2 regions of the Neobacillus sp. FW104-15D2 genome follow, and region 1 is predicted to be linked to the other one. Evidence: predicted binding sites of a transcription regulator. Region 1 holds the regulator's gene; the other holds the start of a gene.

Region 1 (8,934 bases):
TAAGGAGAAGCATAGCCACGGTCAAACTGCATACCTTCTACTACATCCAATTCAGTTGTAAAGCCTTTAGACTCTTCAATTGTAATAACACCGTCGTTGCCAACGCGCTCCATTGCTTCAGCAATCAATTGGCCAACTTCTTCGTCAGCAGATGAGATTGCAGCAACCTGTGCGATAGAAGATTTGCTTTCAATTGGCTTGGAAATGGATTTTAATTCTTGAACAGCTGCAATAACAGCTCTTTCGATACCTTTGCGGATTCCCATTGGGTTTGCGCCTGCTGTTACGTTCTTCAAGCCTTCGCGAATCATAGCTTGAGCAAGAACTGTAGCAGTAGTAGTACCGTCACCAGCTACATCGTTAGTTTTGCTGGCAACTTCTGCTACAAGCTTTGCACCCATGTTTTCAAATGCATCTTCTAATTCGATTTCTTTAGCAATCGTTACACCGTCGTTAGTAATAAGCGGTGAACCGAATTTTTTCTCAAGAACCACGTTACGTCCTTTCGGTCCAAGAGTAACTTTTACTGCATTTGCCAATGCGTCAACACCACGAAGCATTGCGCGGCGGGCATCTTCACTAAACATAATCTCTTTAGCCATAGTTCAAAAACCTCCTGTATTTTAAATTATTTATCAGGTCCGGCAGTATTATTTAACTGCCATCTTCACATGATTACTCGCCAATTACAGCAAGAATATCACTTTCACGTACGATTAAGTATTCAGTTCCTTGGTATTTTACCTCAGTACCGGCATATTTTGAGAAGATAATGCGGTCACCTTCAGAAACATCAAGAGCAACACGTTCGCCATTATCGAGAACACGTCCAGTTCCAACCGCTATAACTTTTCCTTCTTGCGGCTTTTCTTTAGCTGAATCCGGTAAAACGATACCGCTTGCAGTTTTTTCTTCTGATGCAACAAGCTCAATGATAATACGATCACCTAGTGGCTTTAACAAATCAAACAACCTCCTCAAATTTTTTATGTAGTTGATTTATTAGCACTCTATCACGTTGAGTGCTAACACAATTATTATAATAATGAATCCACTAACCTTTTGCAAGCAGGAGATATAAAAAAACCCAAAAAATTTTTCTCTTTTTCAACCTTACCATTATGGCTAAGGTCACGCAGTTTTGCCCATCCTAAGTACCTTCTGATTGAAAGAAATCGCCTTTTATGAGTAGAATGAGGAATAGTGCAGAAATTAATTTAAGAGCCTGAAAGGGAGATTATATATTGAAAAAGGAATATTGGATTATTTTAATTGTATATATCGCCATGCAGCTGTCGAGTTTCGTCGGAATTCCGCTTGTCACCCATATACTCGAAGCTTCGGGTAACAGTACTTTAGAATCGCAGCGGCTTGCTATACCGTATTGGCTGCTTATAAGCTTTACAGCTGCCTTTTTAATTACATTGTTTTTATTGCGAAAAGAAAGAATGTCGCCTGAATTTGCCCGAGGCCGTACTTCTGTCGGCAGCTCGGTGGCATGGGCTATCGGCGGTGTTTTTCTTGCTCTTTTTGCCCAATCAATTGCCGCAAGCATTGAAAGACTTCTGGGAATTAATATGGGATCTGAAAACACCCAGGCTATTTTAAAATTAATTCAGGCTTTTCCTTTAGTGTTGGTTATCAGTTCCATTATCGGACCTATCCTTGAGGAGATAGTGTTTCGAAAAATTATCTTTGGCAGCTTATATAAGCGCTTTAACTTTTTCATATCCGCTTTGATTAGTTCTGTCGTCTTTGCGCTTGCCCATATGGAGCCGGTTCACATTTTACTGTACGCTTCAATGGGATTTACCTTTGCTTTTCTATATGTCAGAACGAAAAATATCTTTGTATCCATGTTCGCTCACGTGGCGATGAATACTTTTGTCGTATTAGTCCAATCTGTTTATAAAGACCAAATCGAAAGAATGATGCAGGACGCTGACAAAATTCAAAGCTTTATTGGAGGATTTTTATGAGACAGTCACCTTTGTTTTCGGGCATCATTTATTTCCTGCTCGGCGTTCTGTTCACTTATTTTGCCATTCAGGATGTTCAGGACGATGGATGGGGATTTTTTACCTACCTGCTTGTTCTGCTGGCCACATTTGATGTAGCCTCAGGCCTTAAGATGGTAGGTTTTCATTTTAGGATTAAAAAGCATACAAAAAGGTGAGTTCCGGAATTGGAACTCACCTTTTTATTTTTTAGGCTGTGTTAAAAAAGCAGCGCTGATTGTAACGCATGAAAGGAGACTCCAGCGGGAAAATTGGATCAGGTGGACCCCACAGGAGCTGAAGTTTGCCGAACCGCTCGCGGAAAGCGAGTGTCTTGGAGCGAAAATCTAAAAATAAGTTTATCGCCTTTTTTAAAGTGCTTCTTCTTCTGAAGGATAATGCTTCAGAAAGTATATTAATGATTGCAGCTCAACAGCAAGGTCTATATGGTGCACTCTTATTGTAGGCGGCACGTGCAAACGGGCAGGTGTAAAGTTTAAAATCCCTTTAACGTCTGCCTTAATAAGTCTGTCTGTTACCGGCTGGGCTGCAGGAGCGGGAACGGTTAAGATCACAATTTGTATTTTTTCAGATTTTAGGTATTTTTCAATGTCATCCATATGGTAGACGGGAACATCACCAATTTTGGAACCCACTCTTTCGGGGCTAATATCAAAGCCAATTTGAATTTTGGTGTTGTTATTTTTCAAGAAATTATAATTCAATAAAGCCGTTCCCAAATTTCCGACACCAATAAGTGCGACTTTTGTCAATTCATCCTGATCCAGTGTTTTTCTAAAGAAGGTCAATAAGTAATTAACATTATAGCCATACCCCTTTTTTCCGAGCGCTCCAAAATAAGAAAAATCCCGTCGAATAGTGGCTGAATCAACTTTTACTGCGTCACTCAATTCTGCTGAAGACACCCTCTGCTTTCCTGATGTATGGAGATGATTGAGAAAGCGATAATAGAGCGGCAGTCTTTTGGCCGTTGCCTGTGGTATTTTTATGGTCTCATTGCTCATGTTTCTTTCCTCTCTCCTCTAATGAATTATAGTTCCGTTCTTTTGAAATCGCCATTCTTCCCTCCGGTTTTTTCAACCAGATAAGTTGGCCCAATGACCATCCCTTTATCAACTGCTTTGCACATATCATAAACGGTCAGTGCACACACAGAGGCGGCTGTTAACGCTTCCATTTCAACACCTGTTTGTCCCTTTGTTTTCACTGCCGCAGAAATATTTAATTTATACTCATCCTGGCCTTCCTCTTCCCATGAAAAGGTTACATTTACACCTGTAAGCGAAATAGGGTGGCACATAGGGATGATGTCCCATGTTTTTTTGGCTGACATAACAGCTGCTACCTGGGCTACAGCCAGCACATCGCCTTTTTTCATTTCCTGGTTGGTAATCTTGTTATAGATTTCTCTGCTAACTTTTATACTCGAGTGGGCATGTGCAGTTCGTGCTGTTTCCGGCTTACTGCTGACATCGACCATTTTTGCCCTGCCTTCATCATTAAAATGTGTAAATTCAGCCATTATAAAAACCCCTCTCATCAAAATAATACACTATTTTTCCCATATTGTGTGTGAACTTTGTATTATTCTTCACATATGTTTATTTGGTTTTTATTGTTTTTATATATTAATCTGCTTAATATTTTCGCTTCCATTCTTTTAAATTCCTTTTGCATGATTCACTTTATTGCCGGTGTACCTCTAATCGGTTAAACTTATCGTAAGTACTGAGGTGAATAAAATGATTTTATTACAGGTTAATCAGCTGGAAAAAAACTATGGCGCTGAGCTTATTTTATCGAATATAAAACTGGAACTGCAAACCAGGGACCGTGTTGCTTTGGTAGGACGGAACGGAGCAGGAAAATCTACACTGTTAAAGATTATCGCCGGCCACCTTTCCTATGACGGTGGTGAAATTATAAAACCAAAGGATGCCACGATTGGGTACTTGGCACAGAATACTGGACTTGAATCCAATTTATCCATTTGGGAAGAAATGCTGTCAGTTTTTGAGGATCTTCGTAAAATGGAGAAAACCATACGCGAGCTGGAGGTCAAGATGTCTGACCCCGATGCATTCTCAGACTCTGACCGATATGAAAGAATTTTGCGGGAATATGACTCTTTACAGGTGAAGTTCAAGGAACTTGGAGGCTATCAATATGAAGCCGATATTCGATCTGTCCTGCATGGGCTTAATTTCCAATCCTTTGACCACTCTACTACTGTCTCTTCATTAAGCGGTGGCCAAAAAACAAGATTGGCACTTGGTAAGCTATTATTAAAAAAGCCGGATATTTTAATACTGGACGAACCTACCAACCATCTTGACATTGATACTTTAACTTGGCTTGAGCAATATCTTCAGGGCTATGAAGGAGCCATTCTGATTGTTTCCCATGACCGTTATTTCCTTGATAAGGTGGTTAATCAGGTTTATGAGCTTTCCCGCCGCCAGATTCAAAGATTTCCCGGAAACTATAGTTCTTATTTAAAACAAAAAGCGGAGAACCTTGAACGGGACATAAAGCAATATGAAAAGCAGCAGGATGAAATTTCTAAGCTTCAGGATTTCATTCAAAGAAACCTTGCGCGTGCTTCCACCACGAAAAGAGCGCAGAGCCGCCGAAAAACACTCGAAAGAATGGATAGAATGGACAGGCCTTTAGGTGATGAAAAGTCTGCAGCTTTTTCTTTTGATATTGAGAAGCAAAGCGGAAATGACGTTATTACCCTCCAGGATGTAGCAGTAGGATATTCTGGAAAAAAGGTATCTGAAAATATTTCATTCCGGATCACACGGGGAGAGAGCATTGCTCTTGTCGGGCCTAATGGAATCGGAAAATCCACTCTTTTAAAAACGATTGTTAAAAAGCTGCCTTCCCTTTCCGGCAGTTTTCAATATGGTTCCAACCTTACCATTGGGTATTATGATCAGGAGCAGGCTGAATTAACAAGCAATAAAAGGGTCCTGAACGAATTATGGGATGACTATCCTCTCAAAAGCGAAAAGGAAATTCGAACGGTACTGGGGAACTTCCTATTTTCGGGCGATGATGTTCTTAAAATTGTATCGACCTTAAGCGGCGGTGAAAAGGCACGTCTTGCCCTTTCAAAGCTTATGATGCAAAAAGCTAATTTGCTTATCCTTGATGAACCGACAAACCACCTTGATTTGGACAGCAAAGAGGTTCTTGAGAATGCACTTGTGGAATACCCGGGAACAATCTTATTTGTTTCCCATGACCGATACTTCATTAATAGAATTGGTACTAGAGTTCTGGAGTTAAACCCATCAGGTGCCGTTGATTATCTTGGTGACTATGACTATTTTGTCGAAAAGAAACAGGAATTGGCTGAAATAGAAGCGGAAAGCTCTTCTCTTGATTTAAACAGCAAAATAACGGTCTCTGAAACACAAGAAAAAACTTCTTACCAACTAGATAAAGAAGCTAAAAAGCTTGAACGCCAGCGAAAGCGGAAGCTGGAGGAAGTCGAGCAAAAAATAGAAGAGCTTGAAAATGAAATACAGCAATATGAGGAGCAACTATGTGATCCAGTTGTTTTTCAGGATCATGAAAAGGTCCATCAAATCAATCAAAAAAATGAACAGGCAAAACTTCTACTTGAAGAAACAATGGATGAGTGGGCCGAGCTGGCAGAATGAAATACTGAAACTGACAGTAAACGTATGATTAAAAGCAACTCTATTATCTGGTAAACACCGGTTCAAAAGCCGGTGTTTTTTTTATCCACAAAGTTATTCACAAAGAAAAGAGCCTACTTACAACACATTTGAAGTTTTTCCACATTATCCACAGAATAAGCTAAACTTATCCACATTATCCACAGAATCATGGTCATTGGTCCACATTTACTTAAAAATTCGAAAAATGATTTTCTGTTTATCCACAATAATTCTTTTTTTCCATAGTTTAAGTTTAACTTCATTGTTGATAATTGCTAATATCAACATTTAAATCAACGGCGTCTTACACAAAAAAGCAGTGTATCTTATGAATACACTGCTCCTACATTAATTATAAATATCAATATCCAGACCTGGATTAGCATTCAGTGCTAAGTCAGCCCTTTTTCCTTTTTCGAATAATATACTTCCTGCTGCCCCTATCATTGCAGCATTATCCGTACATAGAGCCAAAGGAGGGATGACCAGTTCAATATCCGTTAGTTCGCTAAACGCCTTTTCTAAAGCAGCTCTTAGGCCTTTATTGGCTGCTACTCCGCCAGCAAGCAATACCTGATGAACTTTATATTCTTTTACTGCCCTTAATGTCTTCGTAACAAGGACATCTATTACGCTCTCCTGAAAGCTGGCAGCAAGATCTTTGGGTTCAATGATCTCCCCTCGCTGTTCCGCATTATGAACAGTATTAATGACAGCTGACTTTAAACCGCTGAAGCTGAAATCGTATGAACCTTCCTCCAGCCAGGCTCTCGGCAAATCAATGGTGGGAGAACCTTCCTGTGCCATTCTGTCGATGTGGGGCCCTCCCGGATATGGCATATGAAGGGTCCGGGCCACTTTATCATAAGCTTCTCCGGCCGCGTCATCTCTTGTTTCTCCAATTACTTCAAAATGCCCATGCTCTTTCATATAAACAAGTTCAGTATGGCCACCGGATACCACTAGAGATAAGAGAGGGAACTTCATTTCTGTTACCAGGCGGTTTGCATAAATATGGCCTGCAATATGGTGAACGGGAACAAGCGGCAGGTTATTCGCAAAGGCTAATGCCTTCGCTGCGTTTACACCAATCAGGAGCGCTCCTACGAGCCCTGGCCCTTCCGTGACAGCTATTGCATCCAAGTCTGCCATTTGTATACCTGCCTGGTTTATAGCCTCCTCCAGGACAACTGTGATCTGCTCGACATGGTGTCTCGATGCTATTTCCGGTACAACTCCGCCAAACCGTTTGTGGCTTTCAATTTGAGATGCTACTACATTAGCCACAATTTCCCGGCCATTTTTGATGATTGCGACTGCCGTTTCATCACAGCTAGTTTCCATACCCATAATTAATTGATCTTTTTTCATAAATTCACCCACATTACTAAAGCATCTTCCTGATTATCCGTATAATAATTTTTTCTTATTCCGCCATTTTGAAATCCCATTTTCCGGTAAAGTGACAGTGCAACGTGATTTGTTACCCTAGCTTCAAGAGTCATTGTCTTAGCGCCTTTTTCTCTTGCAACGTTCATTAAACACATCATGAGGGCTTCACCCAGTTTCATTCCTCTGAACTCCGGTAAAATGGCTACGTTGGTTACATGTGCTTCATCAATTACAATCCAAACTCCACAGTAACCAACGATATTTCCGTCCATTTCCAATACTATATAAACAGCAAACTTGTTTTGAAATAGTTCATTGTAAAAAGCTTCCTTGCTCCAGGGTATACTAAAAGAAAGCTCTTCAATCCTGTGAACTTGCTCAATATCCTTTTCCTGCATAAAACGAAAAGAAAATGTATTATCCATTTTTAAAATCCTATCCCTAATTAGTTTTTCTATTTTTCTCTAACCAACTGGCTTCCGCCTCCGCCAGGCGAATATAGTTAGGAACAAAGCTGTGTATATCCTCGGAGGGCCTGTTTCTCCCCAGTAATGCAAGCTCAGACGGCCGTGGGTTATGTTCTGTCATTTCAGCAAATTGGGCCTGATCGCCAAGAATCTCTTCAATTAGCGGGCGGTGAATATGAAGATCAGTTCCAATAAAAAGAATTTGTTCTTTTCGGTTCTTTAAGCTCTCCGCAAATTCAGCCATCAGGGCTAATTGGTCCTTTTCAATTTGCTTTAATTGTCCCTCTTCACCTTTAAATAAAGCCGTATAAACTTGTCCCCTTCGGGCATCAAATAAAGGTGCTACAAGACCATTGAAATATCTCGCTGCTCCTGAGGCTAAAACTTCAAGACTTGAAACTCCTGAAAGAGGAACATTAAGTGACCAGGCCATGGTTTTGGCAATCGTTACTCCAATTCGTACGCCAGTATAAGAGCCGGGACCTTTAGCCACTACAATTTTTTCTATATCTGCCGGCTTCCAGTCACAGTCTTTCATTAGTGTTTGAATGGCTGGCATAATCCTTATAGAATGATTTTTTTTGGAGTATGTAATATATTCGCCAAGTATCTTATCATTATCAGCTAACGCCACTCCTAAAGCATAATTAGATGTATCTATTGCTAATATTTTCATAAAAAAATCTCCCTGCATAATTGCTCATATCGGTTCCCCTTAGGTTCCAATACTACCCTTCGCCCTTGCTCTAAATCATGATAAAGATAAATGGTCAGCCGTTCAGCGGGAAGCTGGTCATCAATCAAATGGGCCCATTCCACTACAGTAACTCCATCACCTTCAAAGTACTCATCAAAACCAAGATCCTCATATGCATTTTCGACACGATAAACATCCATATGATAAAGCGGCATTCTCCCATTGTATTCCTTGATAATAGTAAAAGTTGGGCTGTTGACCGTTTTTTTTATATCCAGCCCTCTCGCAAGCCCTTTTGTAAAAGTAGTTTTCCCTGCCCCTAGGTCACCCTCCAGAGCTATCACATCACCGGGCTGAAGATGCTCAGCAAGTCTGAACGCAAATTCACCTGTTTCCTCCGGACTGCTGGATTGAAATTCATAAGTACTCATTTAATCACCTTTTTATAAGATAAGGATTCCCTCATTTAATTATTAATCAGTCTTGCACAAATGGTTCAAAAAAACCTTAGGAACTACTCCTAAGGTTACCTAGTCTATTTGTAGTTTACATGATTTTTTTCATTTCAGCAAAAAAGGCAGGTTATCTCTTCGTTTCTTCTATTTTAACAAAATCACCATGCTCCTATTAGGACAAACTTAGATTCCTTCTTTATTTTAGCCAAAATG
Region 2 (23,558 bases), on a different contig from region 1:
GTTTGGGGAAATGGAGAGGTGAAAAAATGAAAAGAAGTAAAGTTTTAATGCCACTTGCTGCGTCCGTACTAAGCCTGACACTGGGCATGTCAGGAGGTCCAAGCTACGCTGCAGCTCCCAGCCACGTTCAGTTAAAAGGTGCAGCGCCAATGGCAGCAGCACATGGAAAGCTGATTAGCCATACCAGCCGCAGTACAAAGGCTTCCTTAACGGTGGCCCTGCAATTAAGAAACAGTGATAAGCTGGATAGCTTTATTGCAAGTCTCAATGACCCTTCCTCCCCAAATTACAAGCAGTACCTAACACCTGAAGAATTTAGAAGTCAATTTGGCCCGACGGATCAAACGGTCGAGAATGTAAAAAGTTTTTTAAAAAGCAAAGGATTTGAAGTTCAGGGTGTATCATCCAACAATGCTTTTATCACAGTTAATGGAACAACCGGACAGATGGAAGATGCATTTGCAGTAACCATCAATGACTATAAAAATTCCAAAGGGCAGAACTATTTTGCGAATGAACAGGCTCCTGAGATACCTGCAGAATTTGAGGGAGTCATTACCGATGTAGAAGGTCTTAATAATGAGGCGCACTACACACATCCTAAAGTCAGAAAACAATCACCTCAAGTAAGTAATAAGCCCGCAGCTGTTAACCCAAGAGTGGGCAGCGGCCCGTCTGGCGGTTATACTCCAACTGAGTTGAAAGGGGCTTATGATGTCAGCCCGCTGGCAAGTGCCGGCTATACAGGATCAGGCCAAACAGTAGCAGTAATGGAACTTGATGGATATAAGGCTTCGAATATTACTTCCTATAGTAATTATTATGGTCTTGGAAGCCCTGCGCCTACAAATGTATACGTTGATGGATATAGCGGTGCAGCTGGCCAGGGTGAAGTCGAAGTAGAACTGGATATTGAGGTAATCAACGCGATTGCACCAAAAGCACAGGTAGTCGTTTATGAAGCGCCAAACACAGATCAAGGCCTAATTGATAACTATCAAAGAATAGCAACTGATAATAAATCAAAATCAATTTCTGTCAGCTGGGGAATCGGTGAACAGCATGCTTCCAGTGCTACAATGAACAGCCTGCATACCATATTCCAGCAATATGCTACCCAGGGACAAAGTATTTTTGCTGCATCAGGTGACAATGGAGCTTATGATTCCGGCGGTTCTACTTTAGAGGTCGACAGCCCAGCAAACGACCCATATGTAACAGGTGTTGGCGGAACTCATCTGAACTTAAGCGGATCCTCTTACAGTTCAGAATCAGTATGGGCTAACAGCACCAATAAAACTGGTGGAGGCGGCGGTCTGTCAAAAGTCTATGCAATGCCTTCGTTCCAGTCTGGTACTGGTGTGCAAAATAGTTACTCGAACGGAAAACGTGAGGTTCCGGACATATCAGCAGATGCTGATCCAAGCACTGGATATTCCATCTATAGCCAGGGAGCCTGGACTGTAGTCGGCGGTACATCAGCGGCAGCACCGTTATGGGCGGGTATTGCTGCGCTCAATAACCAATATGCAGCAGCAAACGGTAAGGGAAACCTTGGCCAGGCAAACCCTACACTTTATAAGATGTTTAATACAACTCAAACCTATAACGCTTTCCACGATGTCACAAGCGGAAGTAACCTGTACTATCCGGCAACAACTGGTTATGATATGGCTTCAGGTATTGGGACTCCTGATGCTTATAACTTGATTCGCGATATCAACGGATCCTCATCCGGCGGAGGAACAGGCGGAGGTGGCACTGTCACTCAACTAATTACAAATGGCGGTTTTGAAAGCGGCCAATCACCATGGACCGAATCTAGTATTGGCGGCTATCAGCTCGTTGATACATCCCGTCCGCATACAGGCAGCTACTCAGCTTATCTAAATGGATATAACAGCAGTACGGATACAATCTATCAAACTGTTACGATTCCTTCTACCGCAACAAGTGCGACGCTAACGTTCTGGACTTATGTTTCTACAACAGAAACAAGCCATGCCTATGATTATTTCTACGCACAGGTTCGCAATACAAGCGGCTCCGCACTCGCAACATTGTTAACCTTGAATGATGGAACAGCGTCCGGCTGGGTGCTGCGAAGCTACAGTCTCCTAAATTACAAAGGGCAGACTGTCCAAATTGCCTTTAAAGGTACGAATGACAGCAGCAACCCAACCGACTTCTTTGTGGATGATGTAAGCCTGCAAGTGCAATAGAATTATATTATCAGTGACGGCCTCCTTTAAAAGAGGCCGTCATTTGTATATTTTTAAACAAAAATGGCGCGCCCAGTGATTCGGACAGGAAGGCTCTTGGATCAGCCGGAGGAGTCCGAATGAAGTCATGATTCGGACAGAAAGGCTCCTGTATCAGCCGGTGGAGTCCGAATAGCGCCGTGATTCGGACAGAAAGGCTAATGGAAATGCTAGTGTAGTCCGAATAACCCCGTGATTATTGGGCACTTACAAGCGTTAAGAGCAACAATGTTTACAAAAAGATCATTTCTAACTATCAATTAAGCATTGTGTTTAACAGTATGGTTGTTTCCTTTTAATGTTGTTTTACGGATGAAAGGAATCACCCAGCGGTCTACACCGATTTTACCAGCATTGAAGCCTGCAGCTAAGATAATGACACCAAGCAGAATGTCCATTGGGTTAGAAGAGATAGTGCCAGCCATTAAATAAGAGAAGTTCATTACTAAGCCGAAGAACATAGCAGCTGTAGTTAAGCATCCAAGAATTAAGCCAAGACCGACAAGCAATTCGCCCCAAGGAACCAAAACGTTGAAGATGTGAGCATTAGGAAGAGCGAAGCTTTTTAAGAAAGTAAGATAAGTTCCGTAAAGAATGCTTCCGTCTGGACCTTTTACTGGATTGCCGATCGCGCCTTTTAAAAATCCTGAAGCATCGAATCCGCCGGTAATTTTGTGCAGGCCGGCTTCAAACCAGGCATAGCCAACATATAAACGAAGGAAAGTGAGAATGACAGCAGAGACTTTGTTTGTTCTTAAGACTTGGTTAAACATTTTGAAGACCCCTTTATAATTTAATATTAATAATGTGTTTATGTTGTTATTATAGTTTGTTTAGTTGACTTTGAAGCCGATTTTTCCAACCATTCACAATTCTGTAAAATCATTTTGAACAACCTGTGACTAGAATCATAGTTTTTATATTGTTAGCTATTAAACATTTTGTTTTGCGATATGGTTGTTTTCTTTAATTGCAGTTTTGCGGATGAAAGGAATAACCCAGCGGTCTAAACCGATTTTACCAGCATTGAAGCCTGCAGCTAAGATAATGACACCAAGCAGAATGTCCATTGGGTTAGAAGAGATAGTGCCAGCCATTAGATAAGAGAAGTTCATCACTAAACCGAAGAACATAGCAGCTGTAGTTAAGCATCCAAGAATTAAGCCGATACCGACTAGGAATTCCCCCCAAGGAACTAAAACGTTGAAGATGTGAGCATTAGGAAGAGCGAAGCTTTTTAAGAAAGTAAGATAAGTTCCGTAAAGAATGCTTCCGTCTGGACCTTTTACTGGATTGCCGATAGCGCCTTTTAAAAATCCTGAAGCATCGAATCCGCCGGTAATTTTGTGGAGGCCGGCTTCAAACCAGGCATAGCCAACATATAAACGAAGGAAAGTGAGAATGACAGCAGAGACTTTGTTTGTTCTTAAGACTTGGTTTAACATTTTAAAGACCCCTTTAGGAAAATTAATATTAATAACTTGATTACACTGTTATTATAGTTTATTAATTTTGATTTGAGGTGAGTTTGCTCATCATTTCACAAATTCGTAAAAACATTTTGAACAAAATATTACAAGAGGAAGATTAATAGTATTTACCTGCCAGATTGAATCCTCATATAGCTCTTACAAATTGCTAACAGCACTAATAATCAGCTTAAACTCGGGATGTTCTTACAGCATTTTCTATCCGCACTTTTCATTCCTTTCATGAACAAATATGGTTCAGGGGTAGAATACAGGTGATATGGGCTATAGAAACAAGGAAGGATTGATCTGGTTTGTAGACCGGTATAAAGATTTGATTAAAAGAGCAGGAGAAAATGTTTCTTCTATAGAAATAGAAAATGTTATATCAAGCTATCAAGGGGGTAACCGACTGTACTGTAATTGGAGTTCCAGATAATTTGAGATAGGAAGCAATTATTGCGTATATTTCTAACTTATCAGAGGAAGAAATAAGAGCATTTTGTGCAGAGCAGCTATCCCATTTTAAAGTGTGGAGGAATTCCCAAGGGCATCTATCGGTAAAATTCAGAAGACCTTACTTCGGCAAAATCATCCTATTAAAATCTAAAAGCTAAAGGGGAGAGAGAAAATTGGAATCTATTTATATTATTAACGGAGCAAGAACGCCTTTTGGTTCATTCGGCGGTTCTCTAAAAGATGTAAGTGATATTGATCTTGCCGTAACGGCTGCAAACGAAGCCTTAAAACGAAGCAGACTGTCTCCAACGGAAATTGAAGATGTAGCATTTGGAAATGTCATTCATACAACGAAGGCCTCATCCTATCTGGCTCGTCATATTGCCTTGAAAAGCGAAATCCCGGTGGAAACACCTGCGCTTACAGTGAACAGGCTTTGTGGATCAGGTCTGCAGGCTATTGTTTCTAGTGCCCAGACAATGATACTGGGTGATGCCAAAACAGCTGTAGCTGGAGGGACAGAAAATATGAGCCAGTCGCCGCATGTCCTGAGAGGCACTAGGTTTGGCTCTCCAAACGGCGCTCCTCCAATTGACGATATGCTTTGGTCGACACTAACAGATGAGTATATTGGCTGCGGCATGGGGATCACAGCAGAAAATCTATCCGAGAAATATACTATCACTCGCGAGGAACAAGATGAGTTTTCCATGAATTCGCATCTGAAAGCCGCTGCGGCAAGGCAATCTGGCCGGTTTGCGCAGGAAATTGTACCAGTAACGATAACTGGTAAAAGAAATAAGCAAACAGTAGTCTCCGAGGATGAACATATTCGTCCAGACATCAATTTCGATAATCTTGCAAAATTAAAACCAGCCTTCAAAAAAGACGGTACCGTCACTGCCGGAAATGCAAGCGGCATTAATGATGGAGCTGCAGCAGTTGTTTTGGCTTCAGAGTCCTTTTTAAAGGAAAGAAAGGATATTGAGCCTTTAGCACGAATCGTTTCATGGGGAATTGCAGGAGTAGATCCTAATATAATGGGTTTTGGTCCTGTTCCGGCGAGTCAGGCTGCATTGAAAAAAGCAGGACTGACATGGAATGATATCGATCTAATTGAATTTAATGAGGCTTTTGCGGCCCAATCAATCTCTGTCATGAAAGCGCTGGAAGTTGATCCGCAGAAAGTAAATGTCAATGGAGGAGCGGTAGCACTCGGTCATCCAGTAGGAGCAAGCGGTGCTCGGATTACTTATTCGCTCGCCCTTGAAATGAAGCTTCGTGGAGCACGATATGGACTTGCTTCACTATGCATCGGTGGCGGCCAGGGAATAGCTATTATTTTAGAAAGAGCATAAATAAAAAAATCACCTTACCCTGGTTGTAGTAAGGTGATTTTTATATTAGACATTTTGTTTGATTGTATGATTGTTTTCTTTGTGTGCTGTTTTGCGGATGAAAGGAATCACCCAGCGGTCTAAACCGATTTTACCAGCATTAAAGCCTGCAGCTAAGATAATGACACCAAGCAGGATATCCATTGGGTTAGAAGAGATAGTGCCAGCCATTAAATAAGAGAAGTTCATCACTAAACCGAAGAACATTGCAGCTGTAGTTAAGCATCCAAGAATCAAGCCGATACCTACAAGTAACTCGCCCCAAGGTACTAAAACATTGAAGATGTGAGCGTTAGGAAGAGCGAAGCTTTTTAAGAAAGTAAGGTAAGTTCCGTAAAGAATGCTTCCGTCTGGACCTTTTACTGGATTGCCGATCGCGCCTTTTAAAAATCCTGAAGCATCAAATCCGCCAGTGATCTTGTGAAGGCCAGCTTCGAACCAGGCATAGCCAACGTATAAACGAATGAAAGCAAGAATGATAGCAGAGACTTTGTTTTCCCTTAAAGTTTGATTAAACATTTTGAAGACCCCTTTATAAATTAGTATTAATAATGTGATTACACTGTCATTATAGTTTAACGAATTTGATTTGAGTGGAGTTTGTGCGTGGTTTCACAATTCCGTCAAAACATTTTGAACAAATTATTACAGGAAAAGCTAATGGGCTATTTGCAGGGACAGGAGGAGGAAGGCAGCTAAAGGAAACCTAGGTAACATCACTTTCGATTTTAAGGAATAAATCTTAAAAGCCTGAGCCCCGTTGGAAACTGAGGATCTGCGGCCTAGTAAAATCACTTTTAACAATTTATCATAAATTCCCGCCAAGAAAATCGATTTTTTCTGAGAGCCGATTTTGAATATTTTTGTAATTATTTTCTTTGTTTTACTTTTTCTCTCAAAACATTTGATTAATGATAAAATAAGTCATACTTATTTTTACTTTTTAGGGGGTTTTCGATTGGAAAATAGATTTACGAAACCAATGGGATTTGGAGAAATTCTGAATCATACTTTTTCGTTGAGTAAGGCGCATTTTAAGGATTTGCTCATGATTTTACTTATTATTATGGGACCTGTTTTCCTCCTTGAAGCGATTGTTCAGCTTTTTTCAGGACAAAGCTTTATAAGGGAACCTGGCAGCGGTGGCGCCTGGTATGAACAGATTATATCCGGTTTTAAAGAAGGTACTAATGGAACGATAAATTCCAGCAGCATTAGTGCCGATTGGGGATTGATAGTAGTCGGTGTGATAAGTCTTGTTTTCTTTCCGGTTACCGATGCCGCTATTCTGTTTGTGATAAATCATATTCGCAGGAATGAAGAGTTTACGGTCCGTTTAGTGTTAAAAGAAGGCTTTTCCCGCTTTTGGCCGATGCTTGGCAGCACACTTTTATTCGTTTTAATCGTTACAGGACTGATCATTGTTCCAGGAATTATTATCGGTTTAATTAGCTTTTTAGGGGCCATGGCCAATCCCTTTTTGGGAGTCCTCCTCGGCATTATTTTATTTTTGGGCTTTGCCTTGGGGATAGGTTTATTGTTAACTCGCTGGAGTTTTTATTTTGCTTCGGTTGTCCTTGATAAAAAGTCACCAGGCTTTGGACGGAGCTGGAGACTTTCGAGGAAACGTACCTGGGCAACTCTTGGTCTTTATATTGTGTTTTATTTAATCGTTGCCGCAATCAGTTTAGTTGTACAGGGAACCTTCTCGGCCGTTCTTGGGAATAGTGTTTTAAATTCGATTATTACCAACTTGACAAGCTTATTTACAACTTTGTTCTTCTCAGTTGGTTATGCGGTTATGTATCTTGATTTAAAGACCAGGCATGATGCAAAAGATATAAAGGAATAATTCAAGAATACCAAATAAAAAACCTATAAATACATTCGCAAGGTGATAATCATGCTTGATGAAAATAAGGCACGGAGCACTTGAAAGAATATTTTTCCTTCCGCAGAACTGTTATGAAGTGGCTTGAAGAATCGAACTAACTCGAAAGAGCCGATTCCTGAAAGGGGCAGGGAGCCGGTGAAAAATTCATTGCTTCTAAGGATTTGGCTTGTTCTTCTATTCGCTCTAATAATTGTAAGCAGTATTTTCACCTTTTCTCCTAAATCAACAGAATGCACAGTTTCAGGGAGTAAAGGCTAACTAATAAAAGCACCTTATCCATTAGGAATAAGGTGCTTTTCGATTTATATTACTTATGCAAAAAGGTTAAACATTTTGTTTTACAGTATTGTTATTTCCATTTAAAGCTGTTTTGCGGATGAAAGGAATTACCCAGCGGTCTAAACCGATTTTACCAGCATTAAATCCTGCAGCTAAGATTATAACACCGAGCAGGATATCCATTGGATTAGAAGAGATAGTGCCAGCCATTAGATAAGAGAAGTTCATCACTAAACCGAAGAACATTGCAGCTGTAGTTAAGCATCCAAGAATTAAGCCAAGACCGACAAGTAACTCGCCCCAAGGTACTAAAACGTTGAAGATGTGAGCGTTAGGAAGAGCGAAGCTTTTTAAAAAAGTAAGATATGTTCCGTAAAGAACGCTTCCGTCTGGACCTTTTACTGGATTGCCGATCGCGCCTTTTAAAAATCCTGAAGCATCGAATCCGCCGGTAATTTTGTGAAGGCCGGCTTCGAACCAGGCATAGCCAACGTACAAACGAATGAAAGTGAGAATGATAGCAGAGACTTTGTTTTCCCTTAAAGTTTTGTTAAACATTTTAAAAACCCCTTTATGAATTAATATTAATAATGTGATTACATTGTCATTATAGTTTAATGATTTTAATTTGAGGGGAGTTTGTGCATGGTTTCACAATTCCGTCAAAACATTTTGAACAGAATATGACATGCATGATCTTAAAGGCTTGAGAGCTGCAAGATTAATCAGTGGAAAAATAGGGGAAAATACGATAAAAGGAATATAGGGGTGAGGGAATGGGTTATAAAATCAAAAAAAGAATGATTACCGAGACGGAAATCAGACAAAGGGTAAAACAGCTTGCAGGAGAAATTCAAAACGACTTTAGCCAAGAGCCTATAACCTTCATTGTTGTACTAAAAGGTTCTTTTGTTTTTGCTGCGGATTTGATTCGCAAGATGAAGGGAGAGATAGCAGTCGATTTCATTTCGGTCTCCAGCTATGGAAATGACACTGAAACGTCCGGGAAGGTAAAACTTTTAAAAGATCTTGATGCTAATATAACAGACCAGAACGTAGTAGTGGTTGAAGATATTATTGACAGCGGTCTTACATTGCACTTTTTGCTCGATCACTTAAAAATACATAAGCCAAAACAAATAAAGATTTGTACCCTTTTGGATAAACCTGAGAGAAGAAAAGTTGATTTGCCTGTAGATTATGTTGGCTTTGTTATACCTGATGAATTTATTGTGGGATATGGGATAGATTTTCGTCAAAAGTATCGTAATTTACCCTATATTGCGAGTGTGGAGTATGTGGAATAACCGGATTTTATTTTGGAAGCTGTTCAGCAATGAGCAGCTTTATTTTAATGTTTTGAAACCGCTTACTTTAAGGTGAGGATAGGATTTAAAAAAAATTCAACAAATGAGCAAAAACTATTGACGAGTGCTTTTGAACAGTGATAATATATATTATTTGATTATTTTTTAAAAAAGTGCTATGATTAAAGGAGTTTAACGGAGGTGGATGAATTTGTTCGAAATTGGCGACAACATTATATATCCGATGCACGGTGCAGGAACTATTGAAGGAATTGAAGAAAAAGAGATCCAGGGAGAGATACAAAAATATTTTGTTATCAAAATCTACGGGAATACCATGCAGGTGATGATTCCCCTTAAGAAGATCGACAATTCCAATATTCGTTTAGTTGCAGACGAGGATTATATGGAGAATGTTTTAGACATTTTCCACAATGGAGAATCAGATTTGTCATTGCCATGGAAACAAAGATTCAAAATCAACACCGATAAAATGAGGACCGGAAAATTAAAAGAAGGTGCCGAAGTATTTCGGGATTTATTAAGGATTAAAAAAGAAAAGTCACTTAATTCCGTTGAGAAGCAAATGCTCGAGAATGCCAAGAAAATATTTTTGGGTGAATTAGAATTAATCAAAGGAATTAATGAAGTGCAAGCTGTGGAATTTCTAAAAAACAGCGTTCTAGTTTAAAACTACACACTTCCGCTCCATTTCACCCCATTACCCCATAGCAACTTCAAAAATTACTTTTCATTAAAAGCACCTACTCCCGTTGAGTAAGGTGCTTTTGTATTAGATATTTTCAAGGCTGATTCCGAAATTTGTCCATGACAGGCAGTCTTAGGGCAATTTTCCGGATGAAAGACTGAGATTTGGCCTTGAATAAGAAAATCACCTTACCCGGTTGGAGTAAGGTGATTTTCTTATTTATGCACTTTGTTTTACAGTATGATTGTTTCCTTTTAATACAGTTTTGCGGATGAAAGGAATCACCCAGCGGTCTAAGCCAATTTTTCCAGCGTTGAAGCCTGCAGCTAAGATAATAACACCTAGCAGGATATCCATTGGGTTAGAAGAGATAGTGCCAGCCATTAGATAAGAGAAGTTCATCACTAAACCGAAGAACATTGCAGCTGTAGTTAAGCATCCAAGAATCAAGCCGATACCTACAAGTAACTCGCCCCAAGGAACTAAAACGTTGAAGATGTGAGCATTAGGAAGAGCGAAGCTTTTTAAGAAAGTAAGATATGTTCCGTAAAGAATGCTTCCGTCTGGACCTTTTACTGGATTGCCGATCGCGCCTTTTAAAAATCCTGAAGCATCAAATCCGCCAGTGATTTTGTGAAGGCCCGCTTCGAACCAGGCATAGCCGACGTATAAACGAATGAAAGCAAGAATGATAGCAGAGACTTTGTTTTCCCTTAAAGTTTGATTAAACATTTTGAAGACCCCTTTATGAATTAATATTAATAATGTGATTACATTGTCATTATAGTTTAATGATTTTAATTTGAGGGGGGTTTGTGCGTGGTTTCACAATTCCGTCAAAACATTTTGAACAAAATATTACAGCTGAGCATTCCAGCTCGTATTATTTAACTGACTCATCCTTTTTAAAAGATGAGTCAATCAAAAAAAGACTCCAAAAAAGGAGTCTTTTTCAAAACATATTAAGCTTTTGCTGCCGGTTCAGCTTCGCCTTTAACAGGGCGGCCTGCTTCAACATCTTTAATAAATTCTTTAATGAAGTTAAAGTAAACTTCTGGATCATCCCACATGGATAGATGGCTGCCGTTAGGGCAGATGCCTACGCGGGAATTTGGAATGCGTCTTCCCATTTCCTTTTTATCTTCTGGATTCATTGTGTCATATTTACCGCCAAGCAGAAGGGTAGGGACAGTAATATTGTGAATATCTTCCCAACGGTTCCAGTCTTTAAAGGTTCCGTTTACCATAAATTCATTCGGTCCCTGCATGGTATTGTAAATTTGCTCATTCATATGGGCAAAGCCTCTTACAACGGAGTCTGGCCAAGGATCAAGACGGCAAACATGCTGCTTGTTCAGATATTTATCAACCAATTCCTCATACTCAGGATTTTTAAAGTCGCCCTGTGCTTCATATTGCTTCATTTTTGCGACAAGTTCAGCAGGAAGCTGGTCACGCAGGTGGTTAATATATTCTACATAAGAAGCAATGCTTGCTGTCATATTGGAAATGATTAAACCTTTAAGATTGTTTTGATACTTTAAAGCATACTCAATGCTTAAAAAGCCGCCCCAAGAGGATCCAAATAGATAGAAGTCATCAAGATTAAGATATTTTCTTACTTCTTCTACTTCTTCTCGAAAACGGTCGATATCCCAAAGCTTTACATCATCTGGCTGATCAGAATGATAGGAACCAAGCTGATCATAGAAGTAAATTTCGATTCCTTCCGGAGGCAGGTGGTTTTCAAAGCATTCCAGGTATTCATGCGTACATCCAGGTCCCCCATGGAGCAATAAAACTTTAATTGGGCTTTCTCCCACTCTTCTAGTCCAAACATGAAAACCGTTACTTAAAGGTACAACTTTAGATTGTGCGTACATTTTATTTTCCACCTTTCTTTTTTAAAAATAAGGCTCTGTTAAATTTGAATGTTGATGTTCGCTCTCGGCGCTCGCTTTTCCCGCTGGAGTCTCGCGCCTTACGCTTCAATCACATAGTGGAAAATCCACAATATTCTTTAACAAAGCCCAAAAATAAATATGTATAACGAAAGCTCTGCCGTTGCAACATGGCTGGCAGAGCTAGGTTATCTTACAAATCTTTTAATTGAGGAACTATTTTATAGCCTTTTGATTTAACAGCGCCAACGATTATTCCAATTGCCAGCCAGCTGAATCCAACCATGAAAGTCACTTTATCAAAACCTGACCAAACATAGGCTATGATGGCGAACCCTAAAAGAGGGAAGAGAACGTATTTTAAAAATGCGCCTAATCCACGTTCTTTCTTTTTAATATAGAAGTAAGTAAAAACAGTAATGTTCAATAGCATGAAAGAAGTTAAGGCACCAAAGTTAACAAATTTAATGATTGTATCGATTTTCAAGACATTAGCAACAATCAATGATAAAAGTCCGACAAAAAGAGTTGCGTTAAATGGAGTCTTATACTTTGGATGAATTTTTCCTAAGAATGATGATCCAGGCAATAGCTTATCACGGCTCATGGAGTATAGAATACGTGAAATGGCTGATTGTGCTGCAAGTGCATTGGCAATTCCAGCTGCTATAATGTTTACAATGATTAACATGTAATAAAGGAATGGACCGCCAGCTTGTTTCGCAATATCGAAGAATCCCATATCAGGATCAAGATTTGCATATTTAGGATGAACAAGCGCAGCCATATAGGTTTGTACCATAAAAATTAATCCAAGAATGATGAGGGCAGCTACTGTAGCGCGGCCAACTGTTTTCTGAGGATTTTTCGTTTCCTCTGCTAAAGTACTGATTCCGTCAAAACCTAGGAAGCTAAAACCGCAATAGAAGTAGCAGTAGCAATAAATCCAAGATTCAAGTGCTCTGGCTGATAAATTGGTGACAAGGAGAACCCGCCAGTTCCAAGGCCATCAACAAAAACAAACTTAACTGCATAACCAATAAAAATGAATAAGGCTATAATTTCAACACCCAATAAAACAAAATTTGTTTTTGCGGCAAGCTGTACTCCTCTTGCGTTAACTAGAGTGTTAATCACGATAAAAAGTACTACCCATATAATAGAAGGAACGGATGGGACAAGACTGTGGAGCCACATACCGGAAAAAGCGTAAAGCAGCGCGGGTGCTAAGATGTAATCGACGAGGATCATCCATCCAGCCAAGAAGCCGATATGAGGATTTAATCCCCGCTGCACATAAGCATAAACGGAACCTGCGATTGGAAATTCCTTACTCATTCTGCTGTAGCTTAATGCTGTAAAAACCATTGCAATAATACCAACGAGGTAAACTAAAGGCACCATTCCAAAGCTTGATTGCGAAACGATTCCATACACACTCATCGGTGCGATCGGAACCATAAAAACCATTCCGTAGATTAATAAATCTTTAAATGTTAAAACCCTGTTTAATTCTTGCCGATATTCACTCTTTCCTGAACTAGCCTGGGCAGCGCCCTGGGCGTGTGTTTGTAATTTCTCCACTTAAATACCCCCTAAAAACCTATCTAATAATTTCTCATTAATTCCAGACAGCAAGAAGATTTTCTTTTCCCTGAAAATAATGGCTTTCTAAAACTTTAATAAATTTTTCTTTATTTCTTTCTTTCAAAACATCTACCAATATTTCGTGGCTTTGAGGCAAATCTTCCACTTTTTCGCTTCCCAGCTCAAAAACCTGGGCAAAAATTAACTCGATTAATGCATTATAGGATTCCCAATTTTTCTTTAATCGCTGATAGTTTGGGAGATTGATAATTAACTCATGAAAGTCATGGTCAAGCTGGACCAGCATATCCTTACGGTTTTCTAAGGAGAAGAATTTCATTTTCTCTATCAATTGTTCGAACTGGTTGATATGTTGATCGGTTAATTGGTCATACCCTAGCTCAATTGCGCTTTTTTCAAGATGGAAGCGAATATTATAAATTTCATGAATATCCGGTTCTTTTAATTCTGTAACAAACATACCTTTTCTTGGAACGTAGGTTACCAGTCCTTCTTGTTGAAGAATTCTCAGGCTTTCCCTTACTGGTCCCCGACTAATATTAAGGTGAGCAGATACTTCTACCTCGTTAATACGGGAACCTAATTTCAGATTTCCCTCAATAATCAGTTTTTTTATATTGCGGATTGCTTCTTCTTGTAATGTGGGGAGCTGGATAATCATGTGATTGAAAGTTCTCCTCCTTTCAAAAGTTAACTGTTAACAGTTTAATTCTACTTTTTAATCTTGTCAATATTTTCAGAAATATCTTTTTCCTTTTACACGTGTTTGCTTTTAAGCTGTAAAGTATAATGATATTTTGTATTTATTTTAATAGTTTGACGAAACTAAGAAAACGAGTATAATTAAAAACAAATTTTGGGGAGGAATAAAATATGGCTGAAACAATAGCGTGCAAAAATTCTATTTATGCATTCAGTAAAGACAACGAGCCCATTCAAAAGATTAGCTCCGGTTCACAAGTTATCATAGAGACATACGATTGCTTTCAAAATCAAATTACTTCTAACGACACAGAAATCAATTCTATAGATTGGAATCAAATCAACCCTGCAACAGGACCTATATATGTAGAATCTGCAGAGCCGGGCGATATTCTCGCTGTTAAAATTGAAAAAATCGAATTGGGCCAAGAGGGTGTTTTGACAGTGGGGCCTGATCTTGGGGTTATGGGACACAGACTTGAGAAGTTTGAAGCCAAGATGATTCCAATCCAGGACGGGAAGGCAATTTTTAATGAAAGATTACATATCCCTTTAAATCCAATGATTGGTGTAATTGGTGTCGCTCCTGAGGGAGAGCCTGTTTCCTGCGGAACACCCGGTGCACACGGCGGCAACATGGACACTAAACTCATTACAGAGGGTGCGACTATTTATTTCCCTGTCTTTGCTGAAGGAGCCCTTTTTGCGCTTGGCGATTTACATGCAGCCATGGGAGACGGTGAAGTGGGAGTATCAGGAATTGAGATTCCAGCGAAAGTTACCGTAACGCTTGAGGTAATAAAAGGACATTCTCTAAAAAATCCTCTCTTAATTTCAGAGGAAGGGCTCGCAATGATTGTTTCTGCTCCTACATTGGATGAGGCGGCAAAAACAGCGGTTGAAGAAATGATTGATTTCCTATTGCCATACACTGACCTGACTCTAAGCCATCTTACTATGCTGATGAGTGCAGTGGGGCAGAGCCAGATTTCACAAATTGTAGACCCGTTGTTAACAGCGAGATTCTTCGTACCTAAAATGGTCTTAGATGCGTATAAGGTAGAACTGTTTAAATAATAATCAGTTTCATGTTAAATGGCCCAAATTTGATTGCGAGACTCCGTCGGGAAAAGGGACCAAGAGCTGGCCTCGCAGAAATATTGCGCCAAGGAGCCTGCGGAAAGAGGCCAGAAGAGGCTCAGCGGACTATGATAATAAAAAGAAAACAGCGGAATCCCAATGGGACCGCTGTTTTTATGTACTTCCTTCCAATTTGGAGGTTGTATACGCTTTAAAAAAATTGTATTGTACAATAATAGTAGATTTATTCTTTAATAATTTTTTTTTAAAAAATAAGCCCAAAATAGAGATTCGATTTGAGAAAGGGTCTTTCATGTGCCAATAAAAGACCATAATATAGAAATCATTTGAAACGGTCCTTCAATGAACGACTTTGTTTTTCAAGTGTACAGGAAAAAGATCTTCATTAGCCAGCGTTTTTCGAAAGGCTGCTTCCTAAATAAAACATTCTTTTAAAAGGAGAATGAAAAGATGATCAAGGATTATGAGAGATTAAGAGAACTGGATAACGCAGATCCGGTTTGGAAGTGGATGACACCGAAACCTTATACTGTTTTTCCCGATAACACCTTAAGAGATACCATTCTACTGCTCCAGCAGTACCGAATTGATGGACTGCCTGTTATAGATGAAGATAAAAAAGTAGTAGGAATCATAACGAAATCCAGACTGATGAGATGCTTTGTTGAGGGGGTATCACCCGATTCCTCGGTTTTAGAAGCTATGACTAGTTCAGTCGTCACCATTAGGCAAAGCGAGTCGATTAAAACAGCCTATGGGATTCCCGTTGGACGCCTCCCTGTAGTGGATGAAGAGGGTAGGATTACAGGAATATTAACCAGGACTGATATTCTGCATTCCTATGCTTCGCATATTGATGAACTTGAGGAAACAGTCCATACTGCTTCCATATTAAATACTATTTTGGAAACCGCTTACGAAGGTATTGCCGTAATAGATTCAAATGGTATTATTAGAGAATTTAATGAAGCATATGCCCGTTTCCTTGGAAAAAAGAGAGAAGATGCGATCGGCCAGCATGTTACTAAGATAATAGAAAATACCCGTCTGCATTTTGTGATTGATACCGGTGTGGCTGAAAAGGGGTACATTCAGCGGATTCAGGGACAGGATATGGTTGTTCATAGGCTTCCCATTTGGAGAGATGGCAAAGTAATCGGAGCAATCGGTATGTTGATTTTTCAGGGAGTTTCCGAGCTTTACAACATCCTTGGCAGAATGCAGGAGCTTTCTCGTCAGGTAACCCAAAATATCCTGCCGGAGGAAAGAATCAAGAAGGTAAGTGGCGGTTTTGATGATATTATCGGCAATAGTGCGGAACTGCAAAATGTAAAACGAATCGCCCGAAAAGCGGCAAATACACCGTCCACCATATTGATTACTGGAGAAAGCGGAACCGGTAAGGAAATGTTCGCAAGTGCTATCCATAAGCTAAGCCCTTATGCAGAGGGGCCATTTATTAGCGTGAACTGTGCTGCGATACCAGAGCATCTTTTAGAAGCAGAATTATTTGGCTATGAGGAAGGTGCATTTACCGGTGCTAAAAAAGGCGGTAAGCCAGGAAAATTTGAACTTGCGCATAAGGGCACATTGTTTCTCGATGAGATTGGGGATATGCCGCCACTCATGCAATCGAAAATCCTTCGGGTACTTCAGGAACGTGAGGTAGAGCGGGTTGGAGGAGTGGCAAAACACCATGTAGATGTCCGGATTGTGGCTGCCACTAATCGCCGACTTGAAGACATGGTTCAAGAAGGGGATTTCAGAGAAGATCTGTATTATCGTTTAAATATTATCCGTCTGTTGCTTCCTCCGTTAAGAAGTCGGAAGGATGATATTCCTCTATTATTAACGCATCATTTACAAAAGATTTGTAAACGGTTTGGGCTCGAAAATAAATCTTTTTCAAAGGAAGCTATGTTAACACTGATAAACTATACGTGGCCCGGAAATGTGAGAGAGCTTGTAAATACAGTTGAAATGCTTGTGAGTCTCTCTGAATCAGACACCATCCAGCCTGAAGATTTGCCAGAAAGATTCGGACGTACTCTTATTGCTGCCCCTAATGTCTCTGCATTGCCTGCGTTAGAACAGGAAAACAATATTCTGACGAAGGTAAAAAATTCAGTTTTAGAACGCGAAAAGGAACTGATTTTAAAAATACTGGCGGAAACGAACGGAAATAAGGCGGCAGCGGCAAGAAAATTAGGCATTCAGCGCTCCACGCTATACGAAAAGTTGAAAAAGCATAATATCACTACACAATCGTCCGATTAATCATACGCATTCCGGACACTTGTGTAGTGTCAGTCGGACGTGTTTGTGTCTAAAATGTGCGAAATCACCTCTTTTTCAAGTTGGCACACTTCTTGCAAGTATAGAAAGTGTACAGATAAAGGAGGGGATTGTTTTGAAAGGGTTTGCAGAATTTAGAATGCCAAAAGCGGTTTTCTATGGAAACGATTCTTTATCCAAACTCGGCGAGCAGGTTTCACTTCTTGGAAAGAAAGCGCTCATCGTCAGCGATAGAATCATGGAGAAAATCGGAAACGTGAAAAAATGCCAGGATCTTCTTGATGAAGCAGGAATTTTTCATATTGAATATCTTGAAGTAAATTCCGAGCCAACTGATGTTCACGTTGAAGAGGCTTTAAAAATTTGCACAGATAATCAATGTGATGTTATCGTTGCCATTGGCGGAGGAAGCTGTTTGGATGCAGCGAAAGCTGTAGCAGTTGTCGCTACTAATGGAGGTTATATCGGAGACTTCATGGGAGGGAAAAGGCCAGTTGAAAAAAGCCCGATTCCGCTTATTGCGATTCCGACAACCGCTGGTACTGGTTCCGAAGTAACTAGTGTTACGGTTATCACTAATACAAAAGATGATATTAAAATGATGATTAAAAATCCGGCTTTCTTACCGGAAATGGCGATTGTTGATCCAATCCTTACTTATTCATCGCCAGCTTCAGTAACTGCAGCAACTGGTGTAGATGCTCTATGTCACGCAATGGAAGCGTATATCTCGAAATTGGCGCAGCCTCTGACAGATAATCTGGCTATTTCAGCGATAGAGCTGATTGTTAATAACCTTCGTGAAGCTTACATAAATGGTGAGGACAAGGAAGCTAGGGAAAAAATGGCGTTAGCCTCCATGCAGGCAGGACTTGCGTTTACGAATGCATCCGTTACCTTAGTTCATGGAATGTCCCGCCCAGTTGGGGCACTTTTCCATGTGCCACACGGAATTTCCAACGCTATGCTTTTACCTGCGGTACTTGAATTTACAAAAGAAAGTGCAGAGGTTCGCCTTGCAGATATCGGCAAAATTTTGAGGCCAGACCTGAAAGCGCTGACAAATAGTGAACTAGCTGATGTTACTGTAAATGAGGTTAAAAAGCTTTGCCGTGATTTGAATATACCGAACATGAGAGATTATGGTTTAGACAGTGAAAGATTTAATCAGGTTGTTTCCAAAATGGCCCAAGACGCTCTTGCCAGCGGAAGCCCAGGCAATAATCCAAAGGTGCCAACTCATGAAGAAATTGTGGAGCTATACCACTATTGCTATAATTATGACTTTACCGTACTTGAAACGGTTGCCAAATAATTTTAAAAACAGAGGGGAGAAATATTCATGCCAGCATCAGTTGAAACAAAAACATTAAAGAACTTTATCGGGGGAGAATGGGTCTCCTCTGTATCAGGAAAAACAGAGGCTGTTCCAAATCCAGCAACTGGAGAAACTTTAGCTAACGTACCACTATCAAGCCGTGAAGATCTTGATCGAGCTGTAGAAGTAGCGAAGGAAGCATTCCAGTCTTGGAAAAACGTAGCTGTTCCTAAGCGTGCAAGAATTCTGTTCCGTTATCAGCAGCTTCTAGTTGATCACTGGGATGAGCTTGCCCGCCTGATTACTACGGAAAACGGAAAGAATTATGATGAAGCATACGGCGAGGTACTGCGTGGTATCGAGTGTGTGGAATTTGCTGCAGGTGTTCCAACACTTATGATGGGTACTCAGCTTCCTGACATCGCAACAGGAATAGAGTCGGGAATGTACCGTTACCCAATCGGGGTTGTGGGCGGTATCACACCGTTCAACTTCCCAATGATGGTTCCTTGCTGGATGTTCCCACTAGCAATCGCTTGCGGTAATACATTCATTTTAAAACCTTCTGAGCGTACTCCATTGCTTGCAAACCGCCTGGCTGAATTGTTCAAGGAAGCAGGACTTCCAGATGGCGTACTAAATGTTGTTCACGGAGCTCATGATGTAGTTAATGGAATTCTTGAGCACAAAGATGTTAAAGGTGTTTCCTTTGTAGGATCTCAGCCGGTTGCTGAGTATGTATACAAAACAGCTGCAGCAAACGGTAAACGCGTTCAGGCTTTAGCTGGTGCGAAGAACCATTCAATTGTTCTTCCAGACGCAGATCTTGATTTAACTGTTACAAACATTATCGGTGCGGCTTTCGGTTCTGCAGGTGAGCGCTGCATGGCTTGTTCCGTTGTTGTAGCAGTTGGGGATGTTGCTGATGAATTAGTCAGCCGCCTTGTAAAAGCTTGTGAGGAAATGACAATCGGTAACGGCCTTGAAAAAGGTAATTTCCTCGGACCAGTTATCCGTGAAGCACATAAAGAAAAAACAGTTAAGTATATTGAAATTGGTGAATCAGAAGGTGCGATTCTCGTTCGTGACGGCCGTAAGGATAAGGCTGTAAATGGTGAAGGTTACTTTGTTGGACCAACTATTTTTGACAATGTAAATCCAGACATGAAAATTTGGCAGGATGAAATCTTTGCACCAGTACTTTCAATCGTTCGTGCAGAGAACCTGACAGAAGCAATTGAAGTTGCAAACCAATCTGACTTTGCCAACGGCGCTTGCCTGTTCACTGACAGTGCAAAAGCAGTGCGTGAATTCCGCGAGAATATCGATGCAGGTATGCTTGGAGTAAATATGGGAGTTCCTGCACCAATGGCATTCTTCCCGTTCTCTGGCTATAAAAAGTCATTCTACGGCGATCTTCATGCAAATGGTAAAGACGGCGTTGAATTCTATACTCGTAAGAAGATGTTAACTGCTAGATATTAATAGAATGCGAGACTTCCTTCGCAAGCGATCTGCTAAGGTCTCGATTTTAAACTTTGTCGGTCGATGCTAAAGGTGCGAGATCTCTTCGGGAAAACTTCAACATGAGGGGATAGGGCGCTGGTTTGACAGGCTCCCGGTCCGCCCGAGGAAACCTGGCACCTAAAGCAGAGACAGCATAACAGGCAAAATGAAAAAGGTCCTATTTACCAATTAGCTTTTACAAAGCAATACTTTAAAGAGGGAGAGATGGACATGGCGAAATTTTTAAAGACTGGTAAAACAAAAGAAGAGCTGGCTGTACAGGCTGCTCAAGTATCTGAAACAGTTAAAAACATCCTTGATGATATTGAAAAAAACGGTGACGAAGCAGTAAGAAGGTATTCAGAAAGCTTCGATAAGTGGTCTCCGGAAAGCTTTAAACTTTCCCAGGAACAAATTGAGGAAATCATCAGCTCAGTTCCTGAAAGTACCATCAATGACATAAAATTTGCTCAGGCACAGATCCGCCGCTTCGCTGAAGCTCAAAAATCAGCTCTTCGTGATATCGAAGTAGAAACGCTGCCAGGTGTATTTTTGGGACACAGAAATATTCCGGTTAACAGTGTAGGCTGTTATATCCCTGGCGGAAGATACCCAATGGTTGCATCCGCACATATGAGTGTTCTTACTGCAAAAGTGGCAGGCGTTAAACGAGTAATCGCTTGTACGCCTCCTATTAATGGTGAAGTTCCTGCCGCAACAGTAGCAGCAATGGCACTTGCTGGAGCAGATGACATCTATCTTCTTGGCGGAGTTCAGGCAATGGCTGCTATGGCAATTGGAACAGAAACCATTGAGGGCGTTGATATGCTGGTTGGACCAGGAAACGCATTTGTGGCGGAAGCAAAACGCCAGCTGTTTGGCCGCGTAGGTATCGACCTTCTTGCAGGACCAACAGAAGTGCTGGTCATTGCTGATGAAACTTCTGATGCAGAGATTGTGGCTACTGACCTTTTAGGACAGGCTGAACATGGTCCTACTTCACCAGCTGCTTTAATCACAACTTCCGAAGAACTTGCTAATGAAACAGTGAAAGAGATTGAGCGTCAGCTTGAAACTCTTGCAACTGCTGATGTTGCCCGTGCTGCTTGGCAGGAATACGGAAAAATTATCGTTGTAGACAGTATTCAGGAAGCAGTAGTTGAGGCGGACAAGCTTGCTTACGAGCACGTTGAAGTTCTGACTGAGGATCCACGCAACTTCCTTGAGAACATGACCAACTATGGTGCGCTGTTCCTTGGGCCTGAAACAAACGTTGCTTTTGGTGATAAGGTAATTGGTACAAACCATACTCTACCGACTAAAGGCGCTGCACGCTACACAGGCGGCTTATGGGTTGGTAAATTTCTAAAAACCTGCACCTATCAGGAAATCAGAACACCAGAAGCAAGTGCTATGATTGGCGAATATGCTGAGCGTCTTTGCAACCTTGAAAACTTTGCAGGACACCGTGAACAAGCACTTCTTCGGGTTCGCCGATACAAAAAAGAAACTGTAACAAATTAATAGAGATAAAGAAGGGCGGCATGCTTCTATAAGCCGCCCATATAAAAAACCATATATCCATAGTGATAAATTTGGTAAAAATTAACTGAAGTATTTTAATTTTTTGAATTGCAAAGGGGTTAATCCGGCTGTCTTACAGCCGTTTTAATAAGGGAGAAATCACACGAAAACTTAGGAGGAACTATATGGAACTGATTGTTATTCTGCTTGCCCTGGGGCTATTAATGTTTATCGCCTACAGAGGATTCTCAGTAATCCTGTTTGCCCCGTTATGCGCTCTGTTTGCTGTATTGCTCACAGATCCATCACATGTACTGCCATTCTTCTCTAATATCTTTATGGAAAAGATGGTCGGATTTATTAAACTTTATTTCCCTGTATTCTTATTGGGTGCCATTTTTGGTAAGGTAGTAGAAACCTCTGGCCTTGCTGCTTCTATCGCTAAAACAATCGTTAAAGCAGTTGGAGCAAAGCGTGCTGTTCTTGCAATCGTATTAATGGCAGCTATTTTAACATACAGCGGTGTAAGTCTTTTCGTTGTTGCATTTGCGGCTTATCCATTTGCAGCTAAGTTGTTCCAGGAGGCTAATATTCCAAAACGCCTGATTCCAGGCACGATTGCTTTGGGAGCGCTTTCTTTCACAATGGACGCTCTTCCGGGTACACCACAAATTCAAAACGTTATTCCAACAACATTTTTCAAAACAGACATTTATGCAGCTCCAACTTTAGGTTTCATTGGTGCAATTTTTGTATTTGTCCTTGGTATGCTTTATCTTGAATCCCGCCGCCGTAAAGCTGCAAAAGCAGGTGAAGGCTATTTCGGAATTGGAGATTCTGCAAAGGAACAAATGGCAGCAGCGGCTGAACAAGCAGCTATTGCCCCAATTTCATTAGGTACAGAGAATGAAGGTGTTCTTCGCCAGGTTCTTGCTTTTGTACCACTGGTTCTTGTAGGGGTCATGAACAAGTTCTTTACGGTTTCCATTCCAAAGTGGTATCCAAATGGATTTGATTTCACAAAAATCGGTCTTGATGCTTTCGGAAAGGTTGAACTGCCAACCGTTCTTGGCGTATGGTCTGTTGAACTAGCACTGGTAATCGGTATCTTAGCAACAGTTTTATTTAATTTTAAATCTGTTACAGTTGATTTTAAAACTTCACTTAACGCTGGTATCGGCGGAGCTTTACTTGCTGCTATGAATACTGGTTCTGAATATGGTTTTGGTGGAATCATTTCCTCACTTCCTGGCTTTGGAGTAGTTCGTGATGGTATTTCTCATACTTTCACAAATCCGCTTGTAAACGGTGCTGTAACTACTAACGTGCTTGCTGGTATCACAGGTTCCGCGTCCGGCGGTATGGGTATTGCGCTTAGTGCGATGGGTGAAAAGTACGTGGAAGCTGCCAATCAGTATGGTATTCCTATGGAAGTAATGCACCGTATCATTGCTATGGCATCCGGCGGTATGGATTCTCTTCCGCATAACGGTGCTGTTATCACCCTGCTTGCAGTCTGCGGACTGACTCATAGGCAGTCCTACAAGGACATCTTTGCGGTAACTGTTATAAAAACATTGGCCACATTCTTCATAATTGGAGTTTACTCATTAACGGGCCTTATCTAAATAATGGAGGACAGGACACTATAATTTGGTGTCCTGTCTGTTTTAACAAACTAGAATTTATATCCTAAATTCTGAACGCAATAGAAAAACTAGGGCATTCACCTAAACGACTTGGCAGATGCCGAGTTTTTTTAAAAAATAAGAAAGTAAAAATTTTTGACCATTAAAATTGTCTGGCTCCAGCGCCCAGCGCCTAGTGT

The links. Region 1 encodes Rex, which represses fermentation and respiration genes when NADH is low (regulators of the CRP and FNR family bind a similar motif). Its sites were predicted from a motif close to TTGTGAAATATTTCACAA; they were not measured.
Region 2: the regulator Rex is predicted to act here: its motif matches at 6,187-6,204, upstream of AC3WR0_RS14980 (DoxX family membrane protein).

What each region holds. Positions count from the first base shown of each region.
Region 1 is NZ_JBYTCJ010000049.1:14,479-23,412, forward strand. Features, by position in the region: gene groL (chaperonin GroEL) at 1-602, opposite strand, end outside; gene groES (co-chaperone GroES) at 676-963, opposite strand; gene AC3WR0_RS24340 (CPBP family intramembrane glutamic endopeptidase) at 1,245-1,979, shown strand; gene AC3WR0_RS24345 (YdiK family protein) at 1,976-2,176, shown strand; gene AC3WR0_RS24350 (redox-sensing transcriptional repressor Rex) at 2,369-3,022, opposite strand; gene moaC (cyclic pyranopterin monophosphate synthase MoaC) at 3,049-3,540, opposite strand; gene AC3WR0_RS24360 (ABC-F family ATP-binding cassette domain-containing protein) at 3,761-5,689, shown strand; gene tsaD (tRNA (adenosine(37)-N6)-threonylcarbamoyltransferase complex transferase subunit TsaD) at 6,059-7,081, opposite strand; gene rimI (ribosomal protein S18-alanine N-acetyltransferase) at 7,078-7,527, opposite strand; gene tsaB (tRNA (adenosine(37)-N6)-threonylcarbamoyltransferase complex dimerization subunit type 1 TsaB) at 7,544-8,245, opposite strand; gene tsaE (tRNA (adenosine(37)-N6)-threonylcarbamoyltransferase complex ATPase subunit type 1 TsaE) at 8,242-8,697, opposite strand.
Region 2 is NZ_JBYTCJ010000018.1:36,470-60,027, forward strand. Features, by position in the region: gene AC3WR0_RS14960 (S53 family peptidase) at 27-2,222, shown strand; gene AC3WR0_RS14965 (DoxX family membrane protein) at 2,522-3,034, opposite strand; gene AC3WR0_RS14970 (DoxX family membrane protein) at 3,194-3,706, opposite strand; gene AC3WR0_RS14975 (acetyl-CoA C-acetyltransferase) at 4,363-5,547, shown strand; gene AC3WR0_RS14980 (DoxX family membrane protein) at 5,593-6,105, opposite strand; gene AC3WR0_RS14985 (DUF7847 domain-containing protein) at 6,545-7,438, shown strand; gene AC3WR0_RS14990 (DoxX family membrane protein) at 7,805-8,317, opposite strand; gene hpt (hypoxanthine phosphoribosyltransferase) at 8,536-9,066, shown strand; gene AC3WR0_RS15000 (CarD family transcriptional regulator) at 9,272-9,757, shown strand; gene AC3WR0_RS15005 (DoxX family membrane protein) at 9,995-10,507, opposite strand; gene AC3WR0_RS15010 (proline iminopeptidase-family hydrolase) at 10,738-11,658, opposite strand; partial or broken gene AC3WR0_RS15015 (APC family permease) at 11,870-13,146, opposite strand; gene AC3WR0_RS15020 (GntR family transcriptional regulator) at 13,298-13,945, opposite strand; gene AC3WR0_RS15025 (acetamidase/formamidase family protein) at 14,158-15,063, shown strand; gene AC3WR0_RS15030 (sigma 54-interacting transcriptional regulator) at 15,538-17,364, shown strand; gene AC3WR0_RS15035 (iron-containing alcohol dehydrogenase) at 17,522-18,697, shown strand; gene AC3WR0_RS15040 (CoA-acylating methylmalonate-semialdehyde dehydrogenase) at 18,725-20,185, shown strand; gene hisD (histidinol dehydrogenase) at 20,438-21,730, shown strand; gene AC3WR0_RS15050 (GntP family permease) at 21,916-23,358, shown strand.